DNA from 4 places in the Hypnocyclicus thermotrophus genome. Region 1 is predicted to be linked to each of the others. Evidence: riboswitches for the same ligand, from Rfam matches in the RefSeq annotation. Region 1 holds a riboswitch; each other region holds the start of a gene.
The links. Region 1 has a riboswitch for S-adenosylmethionine ahead of metK (methionine adenosyltransferase). Riboswitches for the same ligand answer to the same signal wherever they lie in the genome.
Positions count from the first base shown of each region.

Region 1 (4,200 bases):
AGAGGACCTACCTTAGCATTTAAAGATATGGCTCTTTCTATTTTGCCTAAATTTATGAAGCTCTCAAAAGAAAAAAATAATGAAAAAAAAGATATAGTTATCCTAACTGCAACAAGTGGTGATACAGGAAAAGCTGCTTTAGAAGGTTTTGCAAATAATGAAGGGATTAAAATAATTGTATTTTTCCCTACTGATGGTGTAAGCGAAGTACAAAAAGCTCAAATGGTTACTCAAACTGGAGATAATACATTTGTTGTAGCTATCAATGGAAATTTTGATGATGCTCAAAGTGGTGTAAAAGATATTTTTAATGACACTGAATTTAATAAAATTTTAAATGAAAACGGGTATGTTTTTTCTAGCGCTAATTCAATAAATATAGGTAGGTTAGTTCCCCAAATCATTTACTATTTTTACGGATATTTTAATTTAATAAAAAATAATAAAATAAAAACTGGAGATAAAATAAATGTAGTAGTTCCTACTGGAAATTTTGGTAATATATTAGCTTCATATTACGCTTTTAAAATGGGACTACCAGTAAATAAATTTATATGTGCAAGTAATATAAATAACGTTCTTACTGATTTTTTAAATACTGGAATATATGATATAAATAGAGAATTTAACACTACAATATCGCCTTCAATGGATATTCTAATCTCAAGTAATCTTGAAAGATTTATTGAATCATTAACAGATAAAAATGATAAACTTATTATTGAATTAATGAATTCTTTAAAAACCAATGGTAAATACGAATTACCAAATAATTTAAAAGAAAAATTAAATAAATTTTATGGTGGATTTGCTGATGATAAATCTACAAAATCTACAATTAAAAATGTATATGAAAAATATTCATATGTTATAGACACACATACTGCTGTTGCATATAAAGTATATGAAAATTATTTAGAAGAAACAAATGATACTGATACTAAAACTCTTATAGCTTCTACTGCTAGCCCTTTTAAATTTACTAGAGCAGTATTAGAATCTATCATTGATAAAAATCTTGATAATAAATCTGATTTTGAATTAATTGAAGAACTTTCTAAAATTACAAATTTAGAAATCCCAAAAGCTGTTTTCGAACTTAATAAAAAAGAAATTTTACATAAAACTGTAATTAATCCTAATAAAATGAAAGATACTATCGCAGATTTTTTAAAAATTAAATAACTAAAATTTAAACAATATAAAAGAGTGTATTTATAAAATATAAATACACTCTTTTTATTAATTATTTTAATTCTTCTACTATTTTTTTTAGTTCTTCTACTTTATTAGTTTTTTCCCATGGTAAATCTAAGTCTATTCTACCAAAATGTCCATAAGCTGCTACTTGTCTATATAAAGGTCTTCTTAAGTCTAAATCTTGAATTATTGCCCCTGGTCTTAAATCAAATACTTTTTTTACCGCTTTTACTATAGTATCATCTGCTACTTTTCCTGTTTCAAAAGTATTTACTGCTATTGAAGTAGGACTAGCTACTCCTATTGCATAAGATAACTGTATTTCACATTTATCAGCAAGTCCTGCAGCAACTATATTTTTAGCAACCCATCTTGCAGCATAAGCGGCACTTCTATCTACTTTCGTAGGGTCTTTTCCAGAAAATGCTCCTCCACCATGTCTTCCCATTCCACCATAAGTATCAACTATGATTTTTCTTCCTGTAAGACCAGCATCACCGTGAGGGCCTCCAATAACAAATCTTCCAGTTGGATTTATATAATATTTTGTATTTTCATCTAATAATTCTTCTGGAATTATTGAATTTATAACATATTTTTTCATATCATGTTCTATTTTATCATGTGTAATATCAGAATCATGTTGAGTTGATATTACTATTGCATCTATCCTAACTGGTTTTCCATCTACATATTCTACTGTTACTTGAGTTTTTCCATCTGGTCTTAAATAATCTAATGTATTGTTTTTTCTTACTTCTGATAATTTTCTAGCTAATTTATGTGCTAGTATAATAGGCATTGGCATCAATTCTTCTGTCTCATTAGTAGCAAAACCAAACATAATTCCTTGGTCTCCTGCACCAAGTAATTCTCTTTCATCCTCTTTTTTTGATTTGTTTTCTTTTATTTCTAAAGATTCATCTACTCCCATAGCTATATCTGCTGATTGTTCATGAATAGAATTTATCACTGCACAAGTTTCAAAATCAAATCCATATTTTGCTCTTGTATATCCTATTTCTTTTACTGTATTTCTTACAATTTTTTGAAAATCAACATAAGTTGCAGTCGTTATTTCACCTGCTATTACAACAAGTCCTGTTGTAAGCATAGTTTCACAAGCCACTCTAGCTTTTGGGTCTTCTTTTAAAATTGCATCAAGTATAGCATCTGAGATTTGGTCTGCCATTTTGTCTGGATGACCTTCAGTAACAGACTCAGAAGTGAAAAATACTCTTCCTTTTTCTATCATTTTTTTCTCCTTTTCTAAATATTTAGATAATAAAAAACCTCTTTCAGAAATGAAAGAGGTTACTCTACTCTCTATCATCTCTCGGAATTAGCACCACACTAAATAAGGTTACAGTAGGTTGCTGAAGTTTCATTGGGCCGGTCCCTCCACTTCTCTTGATAACTTGCTTTTTTGACTAAATTAGTATATATTAATTTTAATGTTTTGTCAATAAAAATTTATAAATATTAAACAAAAATTTTAGTATATTGCTACTAAATCTTCATCTGTATTAAATTCTTGTATTAAAAGGTTTTTATATTTTTCATTATCATATGTTAAAATAAACAATCTATCTATTTTTACTTCTTCTGTTTCATTTAAAAATTTTCTAATTCCTTTAAATACTTCTTTTGCCATTTCTTCATAAGTTTTTTCTTTTTTACCAAAAGATTCTCCTGCTCTAATTGATGACATGGATACTATTTTATATTCTTCTTCATTAGCTTTTACTAGTCCACTATATATAATTTCTGATAAAGGTTTTCTTAAATCATCAATCACAAAAATAATATTATTAAATGCTGTTTTCATTCCTTCATCTTTTTCAACTAAAACTACTTGCCCATCATCAAATAAAGAAGTTCCTGTTTTTTGTCTAATATGTCCTAATAATGCTTGATGATAATAATCACCTACATTTTTTCGAATAGCCATATCCACTTGTCCACACCAAATACCTTTAGAATCAACTGCTGTAATTAATGCATCACTTTCTACTGCACACACATCTTTATTTTCTATTGCTCTTATTAAAAGTTGTTTTTTCATAAATTATCCTCCCCTTTATTTAGTTTAATCAATTTAGTATAGCATATTTTTTTTAAAAATATATATTATTTTTTGTTTTTTTATTCATAAAGAATTTTTTTATTTATTGAGATTTATTTTAATTATAATGTATTTTTTAACTTTATTTTTAACTTTATTTTTGTTATAATTTAAATAGAAATTTTAAAAAGGTTGGTAATAAAAATGAATGATATTTTAAAAATTGAAAATCAATTTTGTTTTAGTGTATATAAATTGATGAAAAATATAAATACAATTTACAAACCCCTTTTAAATAAACTTGATCTTACTTATACTCAATATATTACTATGCTTGTATTATGGGAAAAAGATGGAATAAATGTAAATGAAATAGGAAAAATTCTTTCTCTTGATTCTGGAACTCTTACCCCTCTTTTAAAAAAGCTTGAAAAAAAAGAATACATAAAAAGAAATCGAAATAAATTTGATGAACGAAATCTAATAATCTCTCTTACTACAAAAGGAAGAAATTTAAAAAATAAAGCAAAAAATATTCCTACTAACTTGTTAAATAATTTTTCATTAGAAAAAAACGAAATTTTTGCTATAAAACAACAAATTGATATTCTTAATAAAATTTTAGAAAAATAATTTTAAAATTTCAAAAAAAACTTGATTTATGTTTTTTAGTATGATAACATTAATACAAATAATAAAAAAGGAGTGTTTTAGATATGGTTACTATATTTAAAAGCTGGTGGAAAAACGAATATCTTGAATCAACTAAATATATAATCTGTAGTATCATATCTAAGAACGATACTATCTATTAGATTATATCTTTTAGTAATTTTAAGATATAATTTTTATAGATAAATAATTTATACATAAAGACTGTTCTTAGAACGGTCTTTTTTTATTATATATCAATAATAAAAAACTAAGAGAACTAT
Region 1 is NZ_SOBG01000002.1:159,913-164,112, reverse strand. It holds gene thrC (threonine synthase) at 1-1,185, shown strand, start outside; gene metK (methionine adenosyltransferase) at 1,247-2,455, opposite strand; SAM riboswitch class I at 2,527-2,620, opposite strand; gene EV215_RS02785 (hypothetical protein) at 2,696-3,265, opposite strand; gene EV215_RS02780 (MarR family winged helix-turn-helix transcriptional regulator) at 3,470-3,898, shown strand.

Region 2 (4,200 bases), on a different contig from region 1:
TTCAAGACCAATAGGTGAACTAGCTATAAAAGCCGTTAATTCTTTAATAACCTTTATCTATTTAGATGATAAATCAAAAATTAAACAAGAAAAAATAAAATCAAATTATATCAATAGAAAAACAATAAAGCCCCCAAAATAAGGGGCTTTTAAAATAAGATTTTTTATAAATTTTTACGTATATTTTTTGTTGCTACTACCATATTTCTTAAACTTTCTATTGTTTCTTTATTACCTCGAGTTTTAAGACCACAATCTGGATTAATCCATAATTTTTCTATTTCTATTTTCTTAGTTAATTCATTTATAACAGTTTCAAACTCTTCTACGCTTGGTATTCTTGGTGAATGTATATCATAAACACCAGGCCCTACTTCTTTATCATAATTATTTTCATTCAATATATCTATCATGGAAAGATCTGATTTAGCTGCTTCAATTGTAATAACATCTGCATCTAATTCTTTTATCTCATTAATTATATCTTTAAATTCACTATAACACATATGTGTATGTATTTGAGTATCTGCTTTTACTTTACTATTTGTGAGCCGAAAAGCTTTTATTGCAATATCTAAATATTCTTTCCAATTTTCTTTTCTTAATGGTAATTTTTCTCTAAGTGCAGCTTCATCTATTTGTATCACTTTAATACCAGATTTTTCAAGATCAAGAACTTCATCTTGAAGCGCCAAAGCAATTTGATAAGCGATATCTCTAATTGATAAATCTTCTCTTACAAATGACCAATTTATAATCGTTATCGGACCTGTAAGCATCCCTTTTACATACTTATTTGTTAATTCTTGAGCATATTTTATATATTCCACTGTAAAACTATCTTTTCTAGATATATCTCCAAATATTACTGGTGGTTTTACACATCTAGTACCGTATGATTGTACCCAACCATTTTTAGTTATTAAAAAACCTTCAAAATTTTCACCAAAATATTCTACCATATCAGTTCTTTCAAATTCACCATGTACTAACACATCAATTTCTAAGTTTTCTTGTAATTTTATTACTTCTTCTATTTTAGAATAAATAAATTCATTATATTTATTTTTTGTTATCTCATTTTTTCTGTATTTGTTTCTTATTTTTCTAACTTCCAACGTTTGTGGAAAAGAACCAATTGTTGTTGTTGGTAGTTTTGGTAAATTTAAATATTTTTTTTGTAATTTTATTCTTTCATCAAATTTTTCTTTTCTATAAAAATCCTCTTCTTTTAAATTTTTAACTTTTTCTTTTACTTCATTATTTAAAAATTCTGTTAAATTTTGTTTTGATTTTATTTTTTTTTGATTTTCATTGTATTTATTATGATTTTCAAAATCTTCAAATTCTAATATATTTTTTAGCTCTCTAAGTTCTATTAATTTTTCTACAGCAAATGATAAAAGAATTTTATATTTTTCATCTAAACTAGTTTCATTTTTTATTGTAAATGGTAAATGAAGTAAAGAACAAGAAGACGATAAAACTAAATTTTCTATTCCTAATCTATCTATAATTTCTATACTTTTTTTATAATCATTTATAAAAATATTTTTCCCATTTACAATCCCTGCAAATATCTCTTTATTATTTATTCCATATTTTTCTATAAGCTCAAAATTATATTCTCCATCAATTAGATCAAGACCAATCGCATCAAAATCTAATTTAATGATATTTTCATAAATATCTCTAATATCACCAAAATATGTTTGAAGTAATATTTTTTTCTCTTTTACATTCAATATTTCCTTATATATATTTTCAAAATTAATAATATCTTTATTATTTAAGTCTGTTACTAAAATTGGTTCTTCAATCTGAATATAACTAATATCAAGTTTATTTAAATTTTGAATAAGTTCTATATAAATTTCTTTGATATCATTAATATAATCTTCCAAATCTCCCTCTTTTATATTAGATAATTTTAAAAAAGTATAAGGACCAATTATAGAAATTTTAGGAGTAATTTCTAAATCTTTTGCTTCTTTATATTCACTTAATATTTTTTTTAGATTTAAATTAAAGCTAATATTTTTATCTAATTCTGGTACTAAATAGTGATAATTTGTATTAAACCATTTTTTCATCGCAAGTGCTTTTACATCTTTATCATTTTTTTGATATCCTTTAGCCATTGCAAAATAAGTATCTAATTCATCTAATTCTAATTCGTTATATCTTTTGGGTATCGCACCTAAAAGACATATCGTATCTAAAAAATTATCATATAATGAAAAATCATTAATAGTTATATAATCTATACTATTTTCTTTTAAAATATTTAGATGTTTTTTTCTGATATTACTACTTTCTTTTAATAATTCGTTTTTTGTTATTTCTTTTTTTAAAAAATTTTCTACTATTTTTTTTAATTCTCTATTTTCTCCAATTCTAGGAAATCCTATCACTGATGTTTTATACATAATTTTCCTCCTATTAATTTTTATTTCATTGAAATTACAACTTTAAATCTTAGTGTTATTAATAGGAACCGTCATAAAATAACCTCATTATATCACCTTCCCTCCGAAGAATTTTAAAATAGGTAAGTCTCCTGACTTAGCTTCATCCTACTCCCTTGTCTTCCCAGAATCTCTTCCAGTGACTTTTTTAAGGTTTCGTCCACAATACAGTAGCGGGGGCTGTGCTGGATTCTCACCAACTTCCTTGTTATGCACAAGTACACCTATTTTTATATATAATTTTTAATAAAAAAACTCTTTCGAGTATGAAAGAGTTTTACTAAATAAACTACCTCTCATCTTCGAATTTTTTGATTTAAACTTTTAATCAATAATTCCCGGAATTAGCACCACACCTTAAATGGTAGGTTGCTGAAGCATCTAAGGGCCGTTCCCTCCGCTTCTCTTGATAAGAATTTATTAAATTTTAAAATTATATTATAAAAATAATACAACTTTTTGTGAAATTAGTCAAGATTTTTTTCATCAACTAACAAATCATACATTTGACTCCCTTTTACAGCTAATCTATCTGCTATCTCATTATATCTATCTCCGTTATGTCCTTTTACATGAAAAAATTCTATTTTTTTAAAACCTTTTTTTAAATTATATAATTTCATCCATAAATCATAATTTTTTTTAATTTTTCCTTTTTTTATCCAATCATGTATCCATATGTTTATTCCGTTTACCACATAACTACTATCTGAATATACTTTTATTGGAATATCTTTTCTTTTTAATTGTTTTAATGCTTCTATTACCGCCATTAATTCCATTCTATTATTTGTAGTATTTTTATATCCACCAAATATTTCTTTTATTTTACCTTTATACATCAATACAGCACCATAACCACCAGTATTTTCTTTTTCTTGATTATTTGCACATGCTCCATCTGTATATATTATAATTTCTTCCAAAATAAATCTCCTTTTTTAATATTTTCTTAATATCAACAGTTTATAATATAATATTATACTAGTTTATAATATAATATTATACTTGATTTATACTATTTTATCAAATATAATAATTAAAAGACTTTAGTATATTAATATAATAACCTATAGCTTAAGGAGACATCTTATATGAAAAAAAATTTTTCCATCTTAAAAATATCATTTTAAACAATTTAAAAATAAATGACAAAAATATAAATAATCTATTTATTAGTTCAATGTTTATTTTTTCTTATGACAAAAACACTCAAAAAGTTTTAAATGAAAAAAATAAAATCAATTTCAATTGGTAATATCAAATACAAAAATATAGAAATTAATTCTGAAAAAAATAATATTATAAAAAAAATTATATTCCTTATAGTTGAATCAATTATTCTTTTTGGAGGTATTTTTACTTATTACTTTTATTTTTCACCATTTAAAGAAACATTTATTAATTTAAATATTCATCCCTATATAATAATTATTGCATTAATTGCTATTCGATATGGAAATTATCTAACATTAATCTCAAGTACTATTGCAAGTGGATTTTTTATTTTTAGTTATTATTTATTAGACAAAGATATTATTATTTTCTTTAATGATTTTTCTCATTATAAATTTTTGTTAATGTTTTATATTACAGGTATTTTTATTGGTAAAGTAAAAGATGATCATACAGACAAAATAAATACTTTAACAAAAAAAATTGAAATTTTAGAAGAGAATTATGATAAATTACGTGATACATTTGATAAAAACGAATTTATAAAAAAAGAATT
Region 2 is NZ_SOBG01000003.1:75,889-80,088, forward strand. It holds gene EV215_RS03925 (LacI family DNA-binding transcriptional regulator) at 1-142, shown strand, start outside; gene metE (5-methyltetrahydropteroyltriglutamate--homocysteine S-methyltransferase) at 165-2,429, opposite strand; cobalamin riboswitch at 2,534-2,711, opposite strand; SAM riboswitch class I at 2,762-2,884, opposite strand; gene EV215_RS03935 (ribonuclease H family protein) at 2,936-3,394, opposite strand; gene EV215_RS03940 (GAF domain-containing protein) at 3,695-4,200, shown strand, end outside.
Region 2: another riboswitch for S-adenosylmethionine. It lies ahead of metE (5-methyltetrahydropteroyltriglutamate--homocysteine S-methyltransferase); the one in region 1 lies ahead of metK (methionine adenosyltransferase).

Region 3 (4,200 bases), on a different contig from region 1:
TTTTTTATTATTTGGCAACCAAAAGATGTGGTTGGTGGAGATTTTTATTTTGGAAAAAAAATAGAAGAAATTATTTATTTCGCTGTTATTGATTGTACTGGGCATGGTGTCCCTGGTGCTTTTATGACAATGGCTACAAGTTCATTTTTAAATGAATTAATTACAAAAGAGATATCACCTTCTGAAATATTAAATGGATTAAATCATAGAATAAAGACATATTTCAATAAAAATAGTCAAAAAATATCAGATGATGGACTTGATATTTCTCTTATAAAATATAATTCAGTTAGTAAAAAATCTATCTTTGTAGGAACAAAGCTTTCAATGTATTTATCAAAAAATGGAGTTATTAAAACATTTAAAGGTGATCGCCAAAGTATTGGATATATAAAATCAAAAGATCATTACGATTATACAGAATATAAATTTGATGCAACTTCAGATACAATAATCTATCTATCTACTGATGGATATACTGACCAAAATGGTGGTCCAAAAAATTTTGGTTATTCAAAAAAACGATTAATAAATGATTTAGATCAAATAGCTCACAAACCATTAGATGAACAAAAAAAAATTATTATTGAAAATTTAAAGAAATGGAAAGGTAAAGAAACTCAACGAGATGATATTACTCTGATAGGAATAAAATTTAAATAATTATAAAAAAGAAGCTCTTATAATAAGAGCCTCTTTTTTTATTTAATTTTATTAAAAGCTTGTTCTAAATCCGCTATTAAATCATCTACATTTTCTAATCCTATCGACAATCTAATAGTTTCAGGTTTTATCCCTACTTCTTTTAATTTTTCTTCTGAAAGTTGTCCATGAGTAGTACTTGCTGGATGAATAATTAATGATTTTGCATCTGCAACGTTTGCTAAGTGTGAAAATAATTCTACACTATCAATGAACTTTTTACCTGCCTCTACGCCACCTTTTATTCCAAATGTAAATATCGAACCTACACCTTTAGGAAAATATTTTCCTGCTAAAGCTTTATTTTCATTTTCATCTAATTCAGGATAACTTACCCATTTTACTAACTCATGATTATTTAAATATTCTACTATTTTTCTAGCATTTTTTATATGTCTTTCTAATCTAAGACTAAGTGTTTCTATCCCTTGTAATATTAAAAATGCATTAAATGGACTAATTGCTGCTCCTGTATCTCTAAGGAGTTTTACTCTGGCTTTTAATATAAATGCAGGTGCCCCTAAATCTGAATATTTTAATCCATGATACCCTGGATCTGGCGTTGTAAAATTATCAAATCTTCCACTTTTTGCCCAATCAAATTTTCCACCATCTACAATTATTCCACCAATACTTGTACCATGCCCCCCTAAAAATTTTGTAGCTGAATAAACTACAATGTCTGCTCCATGCTCTAGCGGTTTAAAAAGATATGGTGTCGCAAAAGTATTATCTATTATTAATGGTAACCCATTTTCATGTGCTATATTAGCAACTGCTTCTACATCAACAAGAGTACAATTTGGATTTCCTATTGTTTCTATATATATTGCTTTTGTTTTTTCTGTAATAGCATTTCTAAATCCTTCTAAATCATCAGGATCAACAAATTTCGTTGTAATCCCAAAATCATTAATTGTATTTGAAAGTAAATTAAATGTTCCACCATAAAGATTTCTTGCCGCTACAATTTCATCACCAGCTTTTGCCACTGTAAGTAAAGCATATGTTATTGCTGCAGAACCAGAAGCCACCGCTAAAGCTCCTACTCCACCATCAAGTGCTGCTAATCTTTCTTCAAGTACTGCTGTTGTTGGATTCCCTATTCTTGTATAAATGTTTCCAGCTTCTTTTAAAGCAAATAAATTTGCAGCATGATCTGTGTCTTTAAATACATAAGATGTTGTTTGATAAATAGGTACTGCTCTAGAACCAGTTTCACTATCTGGTTTTTGTCCTGCATGTAATTGTAATGTTTCAAATTTTAAATTTTTACTCATATTTAATTCCCCCTTAGTTTTTTTATTTTACTTTTTATAAATTATTATTTTTATAAACTTATTATCTACATAATTATTTATCTTTATTCTCTATTTATTTTTTGTTTATTCTTTTAGTAAATAATATTTATAAAAAAAACTCTTCTCTAATGAGAAGAGTTAAAATCTTAATTTTATCTCTCTCATCTTCGAATTTTGATTTAAATTTTTAAATCAATTATTTCACGGAATTAGCACCACACCATAAGGTAGGTTGCTGAAGTTTCTAAGGGCCGTTCCCTCCACTTCTCTTGATGAGTTTTTGTTCAGTTTTGACTTAATAGAAGTATACAATAAAAAAGTAGTTTTGTAAAGTTTTTTTATTAAATTTGTCAAAATTTTTTTTAAAAATTATTATTTCTTTAAAATAATAATAGTTTTTAATTTAAATATAGAAATAGTTTACCTCTTTTAATTTTTATGTTAAACTATTAATAATGCCAAAGTAATAAAGGAGAGAAACCTATGAAAAAATTAATATTTCTTTTGTTTTTATTAAACATAAGTTTAACATTTTGTAATACAAAAATATATAATGAAGAAAATTATAAATTTCCATTTAAAAATAGATTTACAAGTACCGCAATAGGAACTCCTCCTAGATTGCAGTATAAAATCAAAAAAAAACCTGTTGTTTCATTATATAAACTACAAATAAATAAAACAAATAATATCCCTGAAATATTTTGGTTTGCTAAAAAAAACATTTTTTCATTAGCAAAACAGAAAAAAAAGGCCCCTCTTGTATATATTTTTTCGGGTACAGGAGGTTACTATAATGCTCCAAAAACAAAATTTTTAAGAGATGTTTTTTATAATAATGGATTTCATGTAGTTTCTCTCACATCCCCTAGTCATCCATCATTTTTAATAAATTCATCTTCTTATGGATATACTGGAATTATAGAAAAAGATTCAAAAGATTTATACAAAGTAATGAAAAAAGCTCATGAAATAATAAAAAAACAAATTAAATATACTGATATATATTTAGTAAGTTATAGTTTAGGAGGAACTCATGCTGCTTTTGTGTCAAAACTTGATGACAAAGAACATTATTTTAATTTTAAAAAAATATTTATAATTAATCCTGCTGTAAACTTATATACTTCATCTATCATTCTTGATGATTTAGTTGAAAAATATTTCCCAAATAAAATTTCTGATGTTAATAATTTTATTTCAAATACAGAAAATTTATTTTTTAATATTTATCCACATGATCATATAAATCTTGATTTAAATATAATCAAAGATAACTCTTATAACTTAGAAGGACTTGGACTTACTGAAGAAAAATTTAAAATATTTATTGGTCTTTCTTTTAGAAATTCTATAACTAATATATCATTTATTAGTGATATTAAAAATAATCTTGGAAAAATAGTTCCTAAAGATACTAAATTGTCTAAATTTGATTCTATTACTAAATATTACAAAAAAGCTAATAATATGAGTTATATAAAGTATTTCAATGAATATGTTCTTGAAAATTTAAAAAAAGATGACCCTACTTTAACAAAAGAAAAACTTATAGATATGGCCAATATGATGAGTATTACAGATTATTTAAAAAATAAAAAAAATATGTATGTTGCCATAAATGAAGATGAATCTATTTTACTTCCTGAAGAAGTTAAATGGTTAAAAGACACTTTCAAAGGACGTAGTTTTATTTATCCATATGGTGGTCATTGTGGTAATATGTACTATAAACAAAATGTAGATGATATGCTAAGCTTTATTTTAGATAAAAAAAATTAATAAAAATTTTATAAAGGGGTAGAGAATTTATGACTATTTTTACATTGATTTTATTAAGTATCGGATTAGCAATGGATGCTTTTGCAGTATCTATATCTCAAGGTGTTGCTGTTAAAAGATTAAAAATAAACCAAGCACTTACTGTAGCACTTACTTTTTCTATTTTTCAGGCATTCATGCCATTATTAGGATTTTTTTTAGGAAAAAGTATTTATAATTTAGTTCATAATTATAATAATATAATTGGATCTGTTTTATTAATTGGAATAGGTCTTAAAATGCTACATGAAGCATACAAAGAGGAACAATGCGAAAGAAATGGTAAATGTTAAACTATAACCTTATTCTTCTTGCTATTGCTACAAGCATAGATGCGCTAGCCGCTGGATTTTCTTTAGCTTTTACAAAACATTTA
Region 3 is NZ_SOBG01000011.1:25,997-30,196, reverse strand. It holds gene EV215_RS10090 (SpoIIE family protein phosphatase) at 1-663, shown strand, start outside; gene EV215_RS10085 (O-acetylhomoserine aminocarboxypropyltransferase/cysteine synthase family protein) at 702-1,982, opposite strand; SAM riboswitch class I at 2,162-2,282, opposite strand; gene EV215_RS10080 (hypothetical protein) at 2,487-3,785, shown strand; gene EV215_RS10705 (manganese efflux pump MntP) at 3,815-4,117, shown strand; gene EV215_RS10735 (manganese efflux pump) at 4,111-4,200, shown strand, end outside.
Region 3: another riboswitch for S-adenosylmethionine. It lies ahead of EV215_RS10085 (O-acetylhomoserine aminocarboxypropyltransferase/cysteine synthase family protein); the one in region 1 lies ahead of metK (methionine adenosyltransferase).

Region 4 (4,200 bases), on a different contig from region 1:
TATTAAAACAACTTGATAATGATTTTAAAAAATATCTTAAACATAACAATACAAATAAAAAATTTGAGCAAATAGATGGTATGGAAACAGCTATAGTTACTCTTTATCAAAATAAAATATATTTTTCTGGTGCTAAAAGAAATATTTATATTTTGAGAAAGGAAAATAACACTTGGAAGCTAAAAGAGATAAAGGGTAATAAATTCTCAATTGGTGGGGTCCATAGAAAAAATGAAAAAATATTTAATACGATTGAATTTGAAGTAATAAAAAATGATATTATATATATGTTTAGCGATGGCTTTGTAGATCAAAATAATAATAAAAATGAAAAGTATGGTATAAATAGATTTGAAAATCTTATTTTAAATATAGCCGATAAAGATTTAGCAGTTCAAAAAACATTAATTTTACAAGAATTATCTACTTTTATGAAAGATACTTCTCAAAGAGATGATATCACAATACTTGCATTTAAGATATAAAGTTAACTTTTGATTGCTTTATTTAATATATAATTAAGAGGTAAAAAATGAAAAAAATTAGAGTAACTGTTCCCGAAGATATATACAGACTTATTAAAAATGATATAGAAGATTTTGGCATAAATAACAATAAACTCTGTAATTTTATTTTAGATAAATATAAATATAAACGTGAAAATGAAGATTTATTAAAATCTCAAGGAAAATCACTTAGAAAAATTATTCAATTTGACTTAAATCTAAAAAATAAAGAAATTTATTATAATATATTACGAATAAATAAAGTAGCGGTAGAAGCAGAATTTTTTAGAGAATTATTTAAATATTATTGTTCCAATTTTAAATATAAACGCGAACTTTTTGTTTTTTCTGATTTAGTACAAAAAATTATTTTAGCTATTGAAAATAAAAATAAAATTAAAATTAAATATAAGAAAAAAATAAAAATAATTGAGCCCTATTTTATCAAACGTGATGAACAAGGTGAAGAAAATTATCTGTTTTGTTACTGCTGTACTTCGAAAGAATATAAAAATTATAAATTAAAAAATATAGATTTTATATCTGAACTCTCTGAAAAAGTATTAAGACGTGATAAAAAATATATTGATTCTATTAGAAAAAATTTTGATCCATTTTTATCACATGGAAAAATAGTAAAAATAAAACTTACAAAAGAAGGTGAAAGTCTTTTAAAAACGTATACAGTACATAGACCAAAACTTTTAAGTAAAAATAATGATATTTTCGAATTCGAAGCCTCTACAGAAAAAGCTTTTCTATATTTTAGACAGTTTTTATCTGAAGTTATAATATTAGAACCTCTTGAACTTCGAGAAAAAATAAAAAATTACTTAATTAATACTTTAAAAAATTATATAGATTAAATATATATAATATATTTTACTTTATATATAATTTAGTGTAAAATTAGTCTTAATAAAATAATACAACTTATCAAGAGAAGTGGAGGGAACGGCCCTAAGAAACTTCAGCAACCTACTTTAATGTGTGGTGCTAATTCCGTGAATTAATTGATTTAATAAAATTAAATCAATAATTCAAAGATGAGAGATATAGTTTATACTACTTCTTTCTACTTTGAAAGAAGTATTTTTTTTAGGAGGGATTATGAAAATAAAAGACATATATATGCAAAAAAAAGAAAGTAAAAAACCTGTATTCTCATTTGAAATATTTCCACCAAATAGTAAACATCCTATTGATACTATTTATAATACAATTGACGAATTATCAAAATTTAACCCTGATTTTATAAGTGTAACTTATGGTGCTGGTGGAAGTACTAGAGGACGGACTGTAGAAATTGCTTCAAGAATAAAAAATAAATATAATATTGAATCTCTTGCTCATCTTACATGTATTGAGGCAAAAAAAAATGAAATAGACGATATATTATATAAATTAAAAGAAAATAACATTGAAAATATTTTAGCATTGCGTGGTGATCATCCAATAGATAGAGAGCCCATAAAAGGTGATTTTAATTATGCTAGCGATCTTATTACATATATAAAAAATAAAAATATGGATTTTTCTCTTGGAGGAGCATATTATCCTGAAGGACATTTTGAAACAAATGATCTTATGGATTTATTTAATTTAAAAAGAAAAGTTGATTTAGGAGCAGAATTTCTTATTTCTCAAATATTTTTAGATAATGAGATACTATATAGATTTAAAGAAAAAACTGATAAATTAGGAATCAATGTTCCTTTTGCTGCTGGTATTATCCCTGTAACAAATGCAAAACAAATGAAAAGAATTTTTTCATTATCACATTGTTCTATTAGTCCAAAATTTAAAAGAATTCTTGATAAATATGAGCATAATCCTGAAGCATTAAAAGAAGCTGGAATCGCTTATGCTACTGAGCAGATAATTGATTTAGTTGCCTGGGGTATAGATGGAATTCATCTTTATACAATGAATAAAATAGATACCACTAGAAAAATAGTAAAAGATATAGAATATATTATAAAATAAGTATAAATTTATAGTAAAATTTTATTTTCACTGCAACAACAAATAATAAATTTATTGTTGCAGTGTTTTTCATAATTAAATTTTTTTAATTATCTTTTATAGCTTTTTCTAGTGTAAAGTAAAATTCTACTCCATTTTTTTTATTAATTACTCCAAAATCTGAATTATGATTTTTTAATATCCCACTTGTTATAGCTAATCCAAGCCCTGTTCCACCATACTTTCTTTCCTCCAAGTCATCAGCTCTATAAAAAGGTCGCCAAATATAATCTAAACTTTCTTCTGGTATATTTTTACCTTCATTAAATATTGAAATTTTTATTGTATTTTCTCCAAATTCTTCAACATTGATTTTTATTTTTCCATTTTCTTTTACATATACAAATGCATTTGACAATATATTATCTACAACAGATTTTATTCCTTTTTTATCAGCTAACACCGACTTATCAATTAATTTTAAATCTAACTTCACATTTTTTTCTTCTATATCTAAATTATATTTTTCTAAAACATTTATAATAAATTCTTTTATTTCTATTTTTTCTTTATTTATCTCTTCTATATCTATTTTATTTATATTAATAAGATTATTAATTATTGATACCATTTTTTCTATTTCTTCTTGAATAACTTCATAATAAAAATCTCTTTTTTGAGGTTTTATATTATCTTTTAATCCTTTAGAATAACCTTGAATTATAGCTAATGGTGTTTTTAATTCATGGCTCATATTTGAATAAAATCTTTTTTGAATTTCATTTATTTTTTCTTTTTTCTTAATATCAGCTTTCAATTTATTTATATTTAATTCAAGTTCTTCTGATAAAAAATTTATACTTTTTGCAAGTTCCTCTAATTCATCCTTACTATTTATATCAATCTTTTCTTTAAAATCAAGCTCTGCCATTTTATACGTTATATTTTTTATTTTTATAATTGGATTTATCAATTTTTTAGATACTAATATATTTATTACTATAATTACTACTAAATATATCACTATAAACATTATCAATGAAAAAAGAGTGATTATTCCAAAAATTTCATCTAATCGTGTAAGTATTGCTGATATAAATATTGCTTCTCCATTTTTTTTGACATATTTATAAAGTAAAATATTTGCATTAAGCTGTTTTGTCCTTATTTCTTTCAAATAAAACTTTTCATTTATTTTATTGCTATGTTGAAATTCTAAAAAGGCCTGCTCTATTTCTGGTGGTATTGGCGGTCTTTCTCTAATATTTTTAAATTTTTCATTTATTCTTTTTTTTAACTGTTCTTTTAGCTCATTAGTTTTTTTTTCTTTTAAATTAACTTGAATTATTCCTACTAAATACTTTTCTTGAAGTAATTTTACATTTTCTCCTTTTTCAATAAGTTTTCTTACTTCTTTTATTTGAGCTTTCTTATATGTTATATATGTAGGAATTGCAATATGTCTAGCTACAAAAAATAAAATTATAAAAACTATAAACATTACACTACTTACAATTAAACCTATTTTTTTATTTAATTTCATTTATCTCACCTTCATATTTATATCCAACTCCATGCACAGTTTTAATTATATTTCCTATTTTTTTTCTTATGGTTTTTATATGTGTGTCTACAGTACGTATATCCCCCTCATAATCATATCCCCATATTATATCTAATAATCTTTGCCTTGATAAAACAATATTTTTATTTTTTATAAACGTAAATA
Region 4 is NZ_SOBG01000001.1:408,240-412,439, forward strand. It holds gene EV215_RS01830 (protein kinase domain-containing protein) at 1-485, shown strand, start outside; gene EV215_RS01835 (WYL domain-containing protein) at 533-1,372, shown strand; SAM riboswitch class I at 1,437-1,559, shown strand; gene metF (methylenetetrahydrofolate reductase [NAD(P)H]) at 1,617-2,492, shown strand; gene EV215_RS01845 (sensor histidine kinase) at 2,578-4,014, opposite strand; gene EV215_RS01850 (response regulator transcription factor) at 4,001-4,200, opposite strand, start outside.
Region 4: another riboswitch for S-adenosylmethionine. It lies ahead of metF (methylenetetrahydrofolate reductase [NAD(P)H]); the one in region 1 lies ahead of metK (methionine adenosyltransferase).